One region of the Bacillus sp. Marseille-P3661 genome, then DNA from elsewhere that is predicted to be linked to it. Evidence: a T-box and tRNA genes for the amino acid it is inferred to sense, from the RefSeq annotation. Region 1 holds a T-box; the other holds one or more tRNA genes.

What was found. The T-box of region 1 lies ahead of tyrS (tyrosine--tRNA ligase). A T-box ahead of a tRNA ligase gene usually reads a tRNA of that ligase, here a tRNA-Tyr.
Region 2: it has a tRNA-Tyr gene. The T-box ahead of tyrS (tyrosine--tRNA ligase) is inferred to sense a tRNA for this amino acid. The anticodon was not compared.

What each region holds. Positions count from the first base shown of each region.
Region 1 covers NZ_LT965953.1:676,404-684,235, forward strand. The annotation lists gene C1724_RS03050 (acetoin utilization AcuB family protein) at 1-365, opposite strand, end outside; gene C1724_RS03055 (GNAT family N-acetyltransferase) at 383-1,015, opposite strand; gene acsA (acetate--CoA ligase) at 1,198-2,916, shown strand; gene C1724_RS03065 (transglycosylase domain-containing protein) at 3,026-5,920, opposite strand; T-box leader at 6,054-6,311, shown strand; gene tyrS (tyrosine--tRNA ligase) at 6,389-7,645, shown strand; gene rpsD (30S ribosomal protein S4) at 7,806-7,832, opposite strand, start outside.
Region 2 covers NZ_LT965959.1:64,301-72,132, forward strand. The annotation lists rRNA gene C1724_RS24235 (16S ribosomal RNA) at 1-166, shown strand, start outside; rRNA gene C1724_RS24240 (23S ribosomal RNA) at 319-3,255, shown strand; rRNA gene rrf (5S ribosomal RNA) at 3,469-3,585, shown strand; tRNA gene C1724_RS24250 (tRNA-Asn) at 3,596-3,670, shown strand; tRNA gene C1724_RS24255 (tRNA-Thr) at 3,672-3,744, shown strand; tRNA gene C1724_RS24260 (tRNA-Glu) at 3,762-3,836, shown strand; tRNA gene C1724_RS24265 (tRNA-Thr) at 3,849-3,924, shown strand; tRNA gene C1724_RS24270 (tRNA-Tyr) at 3,955-4,039, shown strand; tRNA gene C1724_RS24275 (tRNA-Gly) at 4,078-4,152, shown strand; tRNA gene C1724_RS24280 (tRNA-Ala) at 4,159-4,234, shown strand; gene rocF (arginase) at 4,407-5,309, shown strand; gene sigW (RNA polymerase sigma factor SigW) at 5,866-6,429, shown strand; gene C1724_RS24295 (anti-sigma factor family protein) at 6,444-7,040, shown strand; gene cdaA (diadenylate cyclase CdaA) at 7,203-7,832, shown strand, end outside.

The DNA of each region.
Region 1 (7,832 bases):
TCACTTTCTGTTATAATACCAACAAGTTTGCCTTCAGATTCAATTGGTAAACAACCAATTTGATGTTCGTAAAATATAGTACAAATTTCTTCAACGAAATCGAGGGGATGTCCTGTTAGCACTTCTTCAGTCATAATACTAGCAATCGGTTTTTGCAGATCTTCCAGATGCTCTTCTGAGTGGAATATTGATGGGCTCACATCGCGAATATCTCTATCCGAGATTACACCAATTACATGATTGTTTTCATCTACAATTGGGATATGGCGAATCCGATTACTATGCATGATTTCACAAGCTTTTTCAATAGTCTCATGCGGTCTCATTGTAACCACATTTCGATTCATTATCTCTTCAATAATCATGTAAAATACCCCCTATTTTAATACATAAATCGATTCATAAATCGTAGTTGATCAAAGTTTTGTACAGATTCCTGATCTACTCTAGACCCAATTCGTGCCATTAAACAGTTTGCAGGATGCGAGCTTATCTCTGGGTCATCAGTAGCATACCAAATCAGCCCGCCAGCGTTCATCATTTTTTCCATCACTTTACGATATTCCCAAACATTTAATCCTGTCCCTTTTAAGTCCCAATGCCAATAATACTCTGTTGTAATAATAACGTAATCTTCCATCGCATCATCTAGCATTGATACCTCTAACAGATTTTTCCCTACCCCATATCCTCGGAATTTAGGTATAACTTCAACAGCACCTAGCTCGATTAAGTTCTCCATATTTCCTTCTGACCACCGCTCTAATGGATCTGGGTATAAATAAGTTACATAGCCAATTATCGTATTCTCGGATCTTGCAATAATAATCCTTCCTTCAGGAAGTTGTGAGATTTCAACAATTGCTTTATGCTGTTCTTCCGGCCTGCGAAAAGCTACTAAATCCTCATGAAACAGGTAGGTTTCAAGTATGTCCGATTTTACAGGTCCTTCTATAACTAATGCACCATCACTTGTTTCTATTTCTCGTTTGAAATATGTTTTACTATGTTCCACTGAGCCACCACCTTTAAAAAAACGGAAAATGCTTGATTATCTCTATTATACATAAATAGGTGATGCAGAATTAAAAGGAAAAAAAATATTTATTTATTTGTAAAATACTTTATGGAAAATTGCGAAATTTTCGCAAGTATATTATAATGTAAATACTCAACGAAAAAAAGGGGGAGACAGATATGAAAGTGGAAACGCTTACCGCAGTAAATGGGGATCATAATTTAGGGGATTATACAAAGACTTACCAGTCATTTAATTGGAAAGAAGTAGAGAAGAATTTCACATGGTACGAATCAGGACAAGTTAATATCGCTTATGAAGCGATTGACCGCCATGCTAAATCAGATAAAAAAGATAAAATAGCACTTCATTATCGTGATCCAGAGCGTGATGAACAGTATACTTACCTTGACTTGAGTAAAGCATCAAATAAAGCTGGTAATATAATAAAAGAAACTGCACAAGTTGAAAAGGGAGATCGTGTATTTGTTTTTATGCCTCGCTCCCCTGAGCTGTACTTTGTTGTTCTAGGTGCAATTAAACTAGGTGCAATTGTAGGGCCTTTATTTGAGGCGTTTATGGAAGGTGCTGTACGAGACCGACTTGATGACAGCGAAGCAAAGGTGATTATTACAACACCTCAGCTATTAGATCGTGTTCCTGTAAATGAATTACCACATCTAAAAAAGGTTATTTTGGTTGGTGATAATGTTAAGGAAGATGAAAAATATATAGATTTTAATACTCGTATGAAAACAGCAAGTGATGAGCTTGAAATTGAATGGGTAGATCGTGAAGATGGATTTATTTTGCACTATACTTCAGGTTCTACAGGCAAGCCAAAGGGAGTTCTTCATGTTCATAATGCAATGATTCAACAATACCAAACAGCTAAGTGGGTATTAGATTTAAAAGATGACGATGTGTACTGGTGTACTGCAGATCCTGGCTGGGTAACTGGTACAGCATATGGTATTTTTGGACCTTGGTTAAGCGGAGTAACAAATGTAATCGTCGGCGGCCGCTTTAAACCTGAGACATGGTATCAAGCACTTGAAGATTTAAATGTAACAGTTTGGTATAGTGCTCCAACTGCATTTAGAATGTTAATGGGTGCTGGTGATGAAGTTGTTAAGCAGTTTGATCTTTCTTCACTACGTCATATTGTGAGTGTTGGCGAGCCATTAAATCCTGAGGTTGTCCGTTGGGGTAATAAAGTGTTTGGTCTTAGAATCCATGATACATGGTGGATGACAGAAACAGGAGCGCAATTAATTTGTAACTATCCATCAATGGATATTAAACCTGGCTCAATGGGTAAGCCAATTCCTGGCGTTCAGGCAGCTATCGTGGATGATCAAGGTCAAGAATTACCTCCATATCGTATGGGTAATCTTGCAATTAAAAAAGGCTGGCCGTCCATGATGAGACAAATTTGGAATAACCAAGAAAAATATGAATCTTATTTTATGCCCGGTGATTGGTATGTTTCTGGTGATTCAGCCTATATGGATGAAGATGGATACTTCTGGTTCCAAGGGCGAATCGATGATGTTATTATGACATCTGGTGAGCGCGTAGGTCCATTTGAAGTTGAAAGTAAACTTGTCGAACATCCTGCAGTTGCGGAGGCAGGTGTTATTGGAAAGCCTGATCCAGTTCGTGGCGAAATTATTAAGGCATTTGTAGCATTAAGAGATGGTTTTGAACAAAGTGAAGATCTGAAGGAAGAGATCCGTCAATTCGTAAAAACTGGATTAGCTGCACATGCTGCTCCACGTGAAATTGAGTTCCGTGATAAGTTACCAAAAACTAGAAGTGGTAAGATTATGAGACGTGTATTGAAAGCTTGGGAATTAGACCTTCCAACTGGCGATCTATCAACAATGGAAGATTAATAGTATGATATAATAGGCCCCCGCCAAAATGGTAGGGGTCTTATTTTGCAACGGGAAGTAGTTGTATTAGAAAAACCACAGATTCTTATATAGAATCTGTGGTTTTATTCTAATTTAAATTTTCTAGCGGGTTAGGAATTGGGTCTTTCGGTTTTTTCGAATCGACCGGTGTTGTTCCAGTTTTATTATCCTCGTTATTAGGATTGGTTGGCTCCACTGGTGTCCCACTTTGGCCATCCCCAATTGGGATCGGTAAATATTCACTGCCGTTTTCCCAATCAATAATAGATACTTTATTGGATGGAGGAGATTCATTTCCAACACTATTGACTGCAGTTACATAGAATAAATAGTTAGGATTTGTTACTGTATATGCCAAATTTGCTGATTTTGGTATAGTAGCAACTAACTTATAAGGCTGATCAATATGCTCTGCTCTATAAACTCGATATCCGATTATATCAGTACCCGGATGTTGCTCCCATGATAGTACGTTATTATTTAAGATTACATTTTTTACACTATCAGGTTTTTTACTATTATCAGTAGTCATTCCGGCAAAACCATCTTTTTCAGGTACGATGATATTGCTCCATGCTGGCCTATTAGGAATCAGTTGGCGAACATTCTCAAGTGAATCTAAGCCATTACTTGCTAGATATTCAGGATTTAACATAAAACCTTTGGATGCAAATTCTTCAGGAAAACCATCTGGAACTTGATAATGTTTACCATCGATAGTGACATATGAACCTTTTATCAGGCTATTATCAACTTCCTTAGGAACAAACTTTGCATTAAATAAATCAGTTTGGATTAATCCAGCTTCTTCACAGATAGATGATGGTAATAATCCGCTAACTGCACAATAGGATCTTTGGACGATACCTCCAGGCATTTCAAAACGCTGATCAGTTTGGACTATTTCAGGTTTTAAATCATATACCGCATTCATTAATTCGGCCCAGAGATTTTGGTTACGTTGACTGTATGAGTAACCTTTGTAGCTTTTTTCAATTGGTTTAGGAGTATCGTACCCCATCCATAATCCAAACGTAACATTAGGATTTGTCGCCACAAACCAAGAATCTCGATAATCTTGTGATGTACCTGTTTTACCTGCCCAATCTGATTTGAATTTTAATTTACTTGGAATCCCAGCAGCTGTTCCTTCAGAGATTACATCTCTCATCATATCAATTGTTAAATATGCTGTCTGAGGAGTGAAAACATCAACCGGATTTGTTTCATGCTGATAAATCAGTTCACCATCTTTTGTTTCAATTCTTTCAATTAAATATGCATCAATAAATTTCCCTGAGTTTGCAAATGTGGCAAATGCATTTACGTTCTCTTCTACAGTTACACCTCTATCTAAGGCGCCAAGTGCCATTGATAGATGGCTTTTGTCCCCATCTGTTAATGAGCTGAAACCCATTTTTTCAAGATATTGAGTAGGATCATTATTAATGATTGTTGAATAAACCTTCGCTGTAGGGATATTATAAGACTTGGCTAATGCGTATCTTGCTGATACTAGTCCGTGATAACCTTCACCATAGTTTTCAGGCTCCCACATATCAGGACCTGCTTTTAATTTTAGCGGTACATCTGGAATTACTGATCCTGGATGTAATTTTCCGAGTTCAATTGCAGGTGCATATACAAGGAGCGGTTTCATCGTTGAACCGTTTGATCGTAGTCCACTTGTTGCGTGATTCAATTGCTCTGTTTCATGATCACGCCCACCGATGAAACTGATTATTGCTCCTGTATCATTATCGATTAAGATGCCCCCAACCTCGACAGGCTCCATCACTTTAACCATTTCACCAGTATCAGGATCTTTTACTGATTCCGGTTTATCATTACCATAATATTGATAGTTGTTTTTAATTTCCTGCATCTTGTCATAGATTCCCTGATCAATTGTTGAATATATTCTATATCCATTTTGACGCAGGTTCTTGTCTGCTTTCATATAATACTCGTTATATAAGTTTTCGTCATTTTTCAAATCTTCTTCAGTATAGCCGTCTTCTTTAGCTAAAATTTTAAGAATGATGTCTTTGGCACGATCTTCAATTTCAAATGTTAGCCATGGATAGTTTTGAACAGGATTTGGCTTAGGTTTTGCAAAATTAGCTTTTATATCATATTTAAGTGCTTCGTCATGCTCAGCTTGAGTTATATAGCCGGCAGTCAACATTCTATTAAGAACTGTTTTCATTCTGTTTAATCCAGGTGTGATGTCTTCTTTTAATTCACCTGTTCTAGCTTTAAATGGTGTATAACCAAATGGGCTTTGTGGCAATCCTGCTATGTAGGCAGCCTGTGGCAAATTAAGGTCTTTAGCATCTACCCCGAAAATACCTTGTGCTGCAGTCTGGATACCTGCGATATTTCGTCCAGAAGCATTGCGCCCAAAAGGTACTACGTTTAAATAGGCCTCAAGAATTTCATCTTTCTCAAAAAACTGTTCAAGACGTAAAGCGATCATAATTTCTTTTGCTTTTCTGTCAAATGAAACCTCATTCGTTAGTATTTGGTTTTTTATTAACTGTTGTGTAAGTGTACTACCACCACTTTTTACTGAGGAATTCGTAAACTCCTGTAGAATAGCACGTAGGATTGCTTTAGGCACAACGCCTGCATGTTCATAAAAGTATTCATCCTCAGTTGCAATGACCGCATTTTTTACGTATTCGGAAACCTCGCTAAGTTTTGTTTCTTCGCGGTCTAAATCTGAACGGAGCTTTCCTAAATAGATATTATCTTTAAAATAGAGCTCTGTTGTTTCTTCGTAATTGTAAATATCCTTTCGCATACTTTCATGACTTCTAATAGGCTCGTCCTTCACGAGAGAGGCGAAGTATCCGGCCCCAACAGCTCCGGCAAAAGATAAACCTATTAAGCCGAATGTAATAAATATAATAGATAAATTCCAAGTTACTTTTGAAGATATTCTTGCAACCTTTAAAAACTTGTCTTTTTTAACTGACATAATCAATCCCCCTAAATCAGGATTATTATAGCATAAAGGGCCAATTTTTGATACGTTTCCTAGGTAATGGCAAATTTTGATTTGACTTTTATACTGAATTTATGGTAAATCTTATTATATTAAATTAAATCTTTTATATGCTTTGATAGGAAATAGTAGTGATTATCTCCCTGTAATAAAGAGAGCTGGTGGTTGGTGGAAACCAGTACATAGATAAAACATGAATTACAATCCTTGAGCTTTTGTTGAGAAAAAAATTATGGATTTTCTTACATAGGAATTTTCTATTTTTCTTAGTATCAACAAACGGTGTTGACCGTTATTCAGATGAGTGGAAGAATAATAACGTTCTTCAAATAGGATGGTACCGCGAACATGTTTCGTTCCTATTTGAGGAGCGTTTTTTTATACTTTATGATAATGGCAATGCCTAAATACTTAATTACTAATATTAAAGGAGTGTTAAAAATGAATTTATGGGAAGATTTAACCTACCGTGGGTTGGTTAATCAAGTTACAGATGAGGAAGGATTACAGAAGGAATTAACTAGTAACTCAATTTCACTATATTGTGGATTTGATCCAACAGCTGATAGTTTACATATTGGTCATCTATTAACAGTCTTAACACTGAGGAGATTCCAACAGGCAGGACATAAGCCAATTGCACTTGTTGGAGGCGCCACAGGATTAATTGGAGATCCGAGCGGTAAGAAGGCAGAACGAACTTTAAATGAAAAAGAAATTGTTCAACAATGGAGTGACAAAATTAAAAATCAGCTATCTCAGTTTTTAACTTTTGAGGGAGATAATGCTGCAAAGGCTGTAAATAACTATGATTGGATTGGTAAACTAGATGTTATAAGTTTTTTAAGAGATGTTGGAAAGAACTTCGGTTTAAATTATATGTTAGCTAAAGATTCAGTGGAATCACGAATTCAATCAGGAATTTCGTTTACTGAATTTAGTTACATGATACTGCAATCCTATGACTTCTTTAATTTATATAAAAATGAAAACTGTACTTTACAAATTGGTGGAAGTGATCAGTGGGGTAACATCACGGCAGGCTTAGAGTTAATCAGAAAATCAACTGATGAAGATGCAAAAGCGTATGGTTTTACAATTCCATTAGTTACAAAAAGTGATGGTACAAAGTTTGGGAAATCAGAAGGTGGTGCGATTTGGTTAGATGCTGAGAAAACATCGCCTTATGAATTCTACCAATTCTTAATTAACACAGATGATCGTGATGTTGTTAAGTTCTTAAAGTATTTTACTTTCCTTTCACATGATGAAATTGATGCACTAGCACAAGAAGTAGAAACAGCACCTGAAAAACGTACAGCTCAAAAAAGATTAGCTGAAGAGGTAACAAAACTAGTACATGGTGAAGGTGCATTAAAACAAGCGATACGAATTTCTGAAGCTCTGTTTAGTGGGGATATTAAAGAGCTGTCGGCTGCTGAAATCAAACAAGGCTTTAAAGATGTTCCTTCATACGAATGTACGCAGGACGATATGGTCCTGATTGATTTATTGGTTGATAGTAAAATATCTCCATCAAAACGTCAAGCAAGAGAAGATATAACAAATGGAGCAATTTATTTAAATGGTGATCGTGTAACTGAATTAGATCATGTACTTACTAAACAAGATCGGATTGAGGAACAGTTTACAATTATTCGAAGAGGAAAGAAAAAATACTATTTAATAAAATACTAAAAAAAGCAAGGACTTTGTATAAACAAAGTCCTTTTCACTTTGTTTTATAGCATTGTTCAACAAATAAGCTTTTGGATGTAATAAAACGAGGGTTATAGTCTAATAAAAAAATAAAACCCACTGGAAAGATCCAGTAGGTTTTAAAATTTCAATTAAATTATTAACGAGAGTAGAACTCAACGATAAA
Region 2 (7,832 bases), on a different contig from region 1:
ACGTTCCCGGGCCTTGTACACACCGCCCGTCACACCACGAGAGTTTGTAACACCCGAAGTCGGTGGGGTAACCTTTTGGAGCCAGCCGCCTAAGGTGGGACAGATGATTGGGGTGAAGTCGTAACAAGGTAGCCGTATCGGAAGGTGCGGCTGGATCACCTCCTTTCTAAGGAAGAATTACGAAGACGCGCTTAGACATTTTGTTTAGTTTTGAGAGAGCATTCTCTCTATATTGTTCTTTGAAAACTAGATAGCAATAACATTCATATTTACTGTAGAAAAGTTCTTATTAAAATCTTGATGATTAAGATCATCTTAGGTTAAGTGAATAAGGGCGCACGGTGAATGCCTTGGCACTAGGAGCCGATGAAGGACGGGACTAACACCGATATGCTTCGGGGAGCTGTAAGTAAGCTTTGATCCGGAGATTTCCGAATGGGGAAACCCACTGTTCGTAATGGAACAGGATCTATACCTGAATACATAGGGTACTGAAGGCAGACCCGGGGAACTGAAACATCTAAGTACCCGGAGGAAGAGAAAGCAAACGCGATTTCCTGAGTAGCGGCGAGCGAAACGGAAGAAGCCCAAACCAAGAGGCTTGCCTCTTGGGGTTGTAGGACACTCTATACGGAGTTACAAAGGAACGAAGTAGGTGAAGTGGTTTGGAAAGACCAGCCGAAGAAGGTAACAGCCCTGTAGCTGAAACTTCGTTCTCTCTTGAGTGGATCCTGAGTACGGCGGGACACGTGAAATCCCGTCGGAAGCTGGGAGGACCATCTCCCAAGGCTAAATACTCCCTAGTGACCGATAGTGAACCAGTACCGTGAGGGAAAGGTGAAAAGCACCCCGGAAGGGGAGTGAAAGAGATCCTGAAACCGTGTGCCTACAAGTAGTTGGAGCCCATTTATGGGTGACAGCGTGCCTTTTGTAGAATGAACCGGCGAGTTACGATCCCGTGCAAGGTTAAGTCGAAGAGACGGAGCCGCAGCGAAAGCGAGTCTGAATAGGGCGATTGTAGTACGTGGTCGTAGACCCGAAACCAGGTGATCTACCCATGTCCAGGGTGAAGTCCAGGTAACACTGGATGGAGGCCCGAACCCACGCACGTTGAAAAGTGCGGGGATGAGGTGTGGGTAGCGGAGAAATTCCAATCGAACTTGGAGATAGCTGGTTCTCCCCGAAATAGCTTTAGGGCTAGCCTTAAGGTAAGAGTCTTGGAGGTAGAGCACTGATTGGACTAGGGGCCCCCATCGGGTTACCGAATTCAGTCAAACTCCGAATGCCAAAGACTTATCCTTAGGAGTCAGACTACGAGTGATAAGGTCCGTGGTCAAGAGGGAAACAGCCCAGATCACCAGCTAAGGTCCCAAAGTATACGTTAAGTGGCAAAGGATGTGGAGTTGCTTAGACAACCAGGATGTTGGCTTAGAAGCAGCCACCATTTAAAGAGTGCGTAATAGCTCACTGGTCGAGTGACTCTGCGCCGAAAATGTAACGGGGCTAAACGTATCACCGAAGCTGTGGATTGACACTTACGTGTCAGTGGTAGGGGAGCGTTCTAAGGGCTTTGAAGCTAGACCGGAAGGACTAGTGGAGCGCTTAGAAGTGAGAATGCCGGTGTGAGTAGCGAAAAGACAAGTGAGAATCTTGTCCATCGAAAGCCTAAGGTTTCCTGAGGAAGGCTCGTCCGCTCAGGGTTAGTCGGGACCTAAGCCGAGGCCGAAAGGCGTAGGCGATGGCCAACAGGTTGATATTCCTGTACCACCTCTTTACCGTTTGAGCAATGGAGGGACGCAGGAGGATAGGGTAAGCGCGCTGTTGGATATGCGCGTCCAAGCAGTTAGGCTGGTAAGTAGGCAAATCCGCTTACCACATAAGCTGAGCTGTGATGGCGAGGGAAATATAGTACCGAAGTTCCTGATTCCACACTGCCAAGAAAAGCTTCTAGCGAGGTAGAAGGTGCCCGTACCGCAAACCGACACAGGTAGGCGAGGAGAGAATCCTAAGATGCGCGAGAGAACTCTCGTTAAGGAACTCGGCAAAATGACCCCGTAACTTCGGGAGAAGGGGTGCTCTGATAGCGTGCAAGCGCGAGAGAGCCGCAGTGAATAGGCCCAAGCGACTGTTTAGCAAAAACACAGGTCTCTGCGAAGCCGCAAGGCGAAGTATAGGGGCTGACACCTGCCCGGTGCTGGAAGGTTAAGAGGAGAGGTTATCCTTTTCGGAGAAGCTTTGAATCGAAGCCCCAGTAAACGGCGGCCGTAACTATAACGGTCCTAAGGTAGCGAAATTCCTTGTCAGGTAAGTTCTGACCCGCACGAAAGGTGTAACGATTTGGGCACTGTCTCAACGAGAGACTCGGTGAAATCATAGTACCTGTGAAGATGCAGGTTACCCGCGACAGGACGGAAAGACCCCGTGGAGCTTTACTGCAACCTGATATTGAATTTTGGTACAGCTTGTACAGGATAGGTAGGAGCCTGAGAAGCCGGAGCGCCAGCTTCGGTGGAGGCATCGGTGGGATACTACCCTGGCTGTATTGAAATTCTAACCCGCGCCCCTGATCGGGGCGGGAGACAGTGTCAGGTGGGCAGTTTGACTGGGGCGGTCGCCTCCTAAAGAGTAACGGAGGCGCCCAAAGGTTCCCTCAGAATGGTTGGAAATCATTCGTAGAGTGTAAAGGCACAAGGGAGCTTGACTGCGAGACCTACAAGTCGAGCAGGGACGAAAGTCGGGCTTAGTGATCCGGTGGTTCCGCATGGAAGGGCCATCGCTCAACGGATAAAAGCTACCCCGGGGATAACAGGCTTATCTCCCCCAAGAGTCCACATCGACGGGGAGGTTTGGCACCTCGATGTCGGCTCATCGCATCCTGGGGCTGTAGTCGGTCCCAAGGGTTGGGCTGTTCGCCCATTAAAGCGGTACGCGAGCTGGGTTCAGAACGTCGTGAGACAGTTCGGTCCCTATCCGTCGTGGGCGTCGGAAATTTGAGAGGAGCTGTCCTTAGTACGAGAGGACCGGGATGGACACACCGCTGGTGTACCAGTTGTTCTGCCAAGAGCATCGCTGGGTAGCTATGTGTGGACGGGATAAGTGCTGAAAGCATCTAAGCATGAAGCCCCCCTCAAGATGAGATTTCCCATTACTTTAAGTAAGTAAGATCCCTCAGAGATGATGAGGTAGATAGGTTCGAGGTGGAAGCATGGCGACATGTGGAGCTGACGAATACTAATCGATCGAGGACTTAACCAAAACGAAAAGCGGAAGTGCCCGTCAAGCGACGTAAGGACTGAAGCGCATCGACTGAGATAAAGGAAACACGAAGAGCGGTAGCGATTCGATGTTGACTTATCGTAGGGAGGTGGGCGAAGTTCACTAGTCGCTGGGCACTGGAGCTGGACAATTACAGTTGAATATGAATGCTTGTTATCTAGTTTTGAGGGAACAATCCTCAAATTAAATATGTTTGGTGACGATAGCGAAGAGGTCACACCCGTTCCCATTCCGAACACGGAAGTTAAGCTCTTCAGCGCCGATGGTAGTTGGGGGCTGTCCCCCTGTGAGAGTAGGACGTTGCCAAGCTATATATTATTCCACAGTAGCTCAGTGGTAGAGCTATCGGCTGTTAACCGATCGGTCGCAGGTTCGAATCCTGCCTGTGGAGCCATGCTTCCATAGCTCAGCAGGTAGAGCACTTCCATGGTAAGGAAGAGGTCACCGGTTCGAGCCCGGTTGGAAGCTTTGTATATTTCATATCTGGCCCGTTGGTCAAGCGGTTAAGACACCGCCCTTTCACGGCGGTAACACGGGTTCGAATCCCGTACGGGTCACCAACATCTATATTAGCCGGTGTAGCTCAATTGGCAGAGCAACTGACTTGTAATCAGTAGGTTGGGGGTTCGATTCCTCTCGCCGGCACCAGTGTTCATGTATAAGGTTGTTCAATAATTTGGAGGGGTAGCGAAGTGGCTAAACGCGGCGGACTGTAAATCCGCTCCCTGTGGGTTCGGCAGTTCGAATCTGTCCCCCTCCACCATTCAAATTTACTTTATATTTATAATAAACATAGCATGTGCGGAAGTAGTTCAGTGGTAGAACACCACCTTGCCAAGGTGGGGGTCGCGGGTTCGAATCCCGTCTTCCGCTCCAGTAATTGGGGCCTTAGCTCAGCTGGGAGAGCGCCTGCCTTGCACGCAGGAGGTCAGCGGTTCGATCCCGCTAGGCTCCACCATACATATATTGATACTATATCCGCTTAGACATTTTTGTTCTAAGCGGATTTTTTATTTATAGCGTTAAACTATGAATAATCGTAATTGCATAAATATTCAATATCCTGTCGAGTTGAGTCATTTCCAATCACATTATAAAATATAAGGTAAGATGCCATAGGGGGAATGATGATGAATAAAAATATATCTATTATTGGAGTTCCGATTGATTTAGGTCAAACGAGACGCGGAGTTGATATGGGGCCTAGTGCTATGAGATACGCAGGTGTTATTGAACGATTAGAAAATTTGAATTATGATATTGAAGACTTAGGTGATATTGAGTATAGAAGACCTACAAGAAAAGAAGTTATTTCAGATACTAATTTAAAAAATCTAAAGGAAGTTGCTGATGTAAGTGAAAAGCTTGCTGCAAAGGTAGCTGAAACTGTTTCGCATAACCGATTCCCCTTAGTGTTAGGGGGCGACCATAGCGTGGCGATTGGGACCCTAGCAGGCATCTCTAAACATTATTCTAATCTAGGAGTTATTTGGTATGATGCACATGGCGATCTAAACACTGCGGAAACATCACCTTCGGGAAATATTCATGGAATGCCTTTAGCAGTTAGTATGGGGCTTGGTCATCCGGATTTAACAAATATTGCAGGATATAGTCCTAAAGTTGATCCCAAGAATATCGTAATTATTGGCGCTCGGTCCCTTGATCAAGGTGAAAAAGAGTTAATTAGGGAAAAAGGAATTCGAGTTTATACGATGCATGAGATTGATCGCATGGGGATGACTGCAGTTATGGAGGAAACAATTAATTATTTGTCAGCAAGAACGGACGGTGTTCATTTAAGTCTTGATTTAGATGGTTTAGACCCAAGTGATGCACCGGGAGTAGGAACACCTGTTATTGGTGGTATTAGTTATCGTGAAAGCCACTTAGCAATGGAGATGCTTGCAGAATCAGATATTATTACATCTGCTGAATTCGTTGAGGTAAACCCAATCCTTGATGAAAAAAATAAAACAGCTTCTGTGGCAGTTGCACTGATGGGCTCCTTATTTGGGGAAAAGTTAAAGTAAATAGTCCTTTTGAATTAAGATAATAATAAACTTCTTTAAAACAAGCAGTTAAATTCACATCTGCTTGTTTTTTCTTATTTAAATAATAAGATGTTCTAGGTATTAAAAAGTGTACGGTAAAATGCGGGGTATGTTAGGGGAAACATTACGATGAGTTACTTAAACAAATCCGGGTTAGCGATTTAATTAAATTGTAAAGGAGCTTATAATGAAACCGTATGAATAAGAAGAGGTAGGACTCAAAAGGGGTGCATGAACTAAGTTGTATAATAAATGATGCAATATTGATTCACTGTAGTTCATCTAGGCTATGAGGACTAGGTAATATTATTTGTTAATTACAAACAATATGTTAAGTTTGAGAAAAATGTTTTATAATTAGGCCTGTTATTACTCTTTAAATTACATTGTTTCACATTCTATGATCCGTTTTATATAATAGAAGATAATGTTTGCAAAAATTATTGTAAAAATTTATTTTTCATGACCAAGTCTGAAACCTTATTGGTGACATGTACGTAACTATAGATAGCCGCAAGTGCGGAGGTAATTATAAATGGAAACTTTAATAAAAAAACGAATTAAGCAAGTTAAAAAGGGAGATCAAAACGCTTTTGCTGAAATTGTAGAGCTATTTAAGGATAAAGTGTATCAGCTTTGTTATCGAATGATTGGTAATGCACATGAGGCGGAGGATTTGGCACAGGAAGCGTTTATCCGAGCGTATGTTAATATTCATAGTTATGATATTAACCGGAAATTCTCTACATGGCTGTATAGGATCGCAACAAACTTGTCCATTGACCGACTGAGGAAGAGGAAACCTGATTACTATTTAGATGCTGAAATCCAAGGTACAGAAGGATTAACGATGTATTCACATCTTCAGTCAGATGAACCATTGCCTGAAGAAAGTGTGGAAAGTCTAGAATTTCAAGAAATGATACAAAGTGAGATAAATGAATTGCCGCCTATGTACCGATCGGTGATTGTTCTTAAATATATCGAAGAATTGTCCTTAAAAGAGATAAGTGAAATATTAGATATACCTATAGGAACGGTTAAAACGCGGATTCACAGGGGAAGAGAAGCGTTAAGAAAAAAATTAGGTAATGTATAAGGGGGGATAAAGTAATGGAATGTTCAACAGAAATTGTTGAATTAATGCATAAATATTTGGATGAGGAGACTTCCGAAGAAGAAAATAAAGCATTAAAAGGACATATCGAAAGTTGTACAACATGTCAGCAGTATTTTCAGCAATTGAAAAAAGCTATTGCATATGTACAAAGTACGACTCATATTAAGGCCCCTGAACATTTCACTGCAAATGTTATGAGTAGACTCCCTAAAGAAAAACCATCTTTAAGATATACTAGATGGTTTAAAGCGCATCCAACTGTTTCAGCTGCGGCTGCATTTGTTATCTTAATGATGGGAAGTGTTTTCGCTAATTGGGAAAATGACCAATTATCTGTTTCTAAGCAATCAAATTTGCAGATTCAAGAACAAACAGTCATTGTACCAGAGGGAGTGGTAGTAGAGGGCGATGTGGTCGTTAGGAATGGAGATATCAAAATTGAGGGTGAAGTCGATGGTAATGTAACAGTTATTAACGGTGATAAATATTTAGCATCGGCGGGGCGTGTTACTGGGGAAATTGAGGAAATAGATGCAATATTTGAGTGGATTTGGTATAACATGAAGAAAGTATTCACAGCTGCTTTTTAGTGCACTAAAGTATCTGAAGCTATCTTATTAAGAGATGGCTTTTTTATCTATTTACAATTTTTATGTAATCCATAGGGTAGTATGTTATAATATTGTAGTTAAAATGGATAAAGTCCATATATAAGGATTGGAGTATGAATTTTTTTAAAAGGAAGTGTCTAAATGCCTGTTGGAGAATTTCCAATCTTAAATTACATCGGAGAGATCATAGATGTTCTCCTTGTGGCCTTTGTGATATATAAATTAATCATGATTATTCGCGGTACAAAGGCTGTGCAATTATTAAAAGGCATTTTTGTTATTATTGCAGTTTGGTTTCTAAGCAGTTTCTTTGGCTTAAATACACTGCAATGGTTAATGAATCAGGCCTTAACATGGGGGTTCTTGGCTGTTATTATTATTTTTCAGCCTGAATTACGAAGAGCACTTGAACAACTGGGAAGAGGTCGTTTGTTTTCCAGAAGTGCAGTCCCTGAAGAAGAAGTCCTTACAAAGAACATTGATGAAATCGTAAAATCTATGTCTTATATGGGAAAAAGGCGAATAGGAGCTTTATTATCTATTGAAAGAGAAACAGGTATGGGTGACTACATAGAAACTGGAATACCATTAAATGCAAAAATATCTTCAGAACTTTTAATCAATATTTTTATTCCTAATACTCCGCTGCATGATGGAGCTGTCATTATAAAAGATAATGAAATAAAAGCTGCTGCTTGTTATTTGCCATTATCTGAAAGTCCATTTATCTCAAAGGAGTTAGGGACGCGTCATCGGGCAGCATTAGGTATT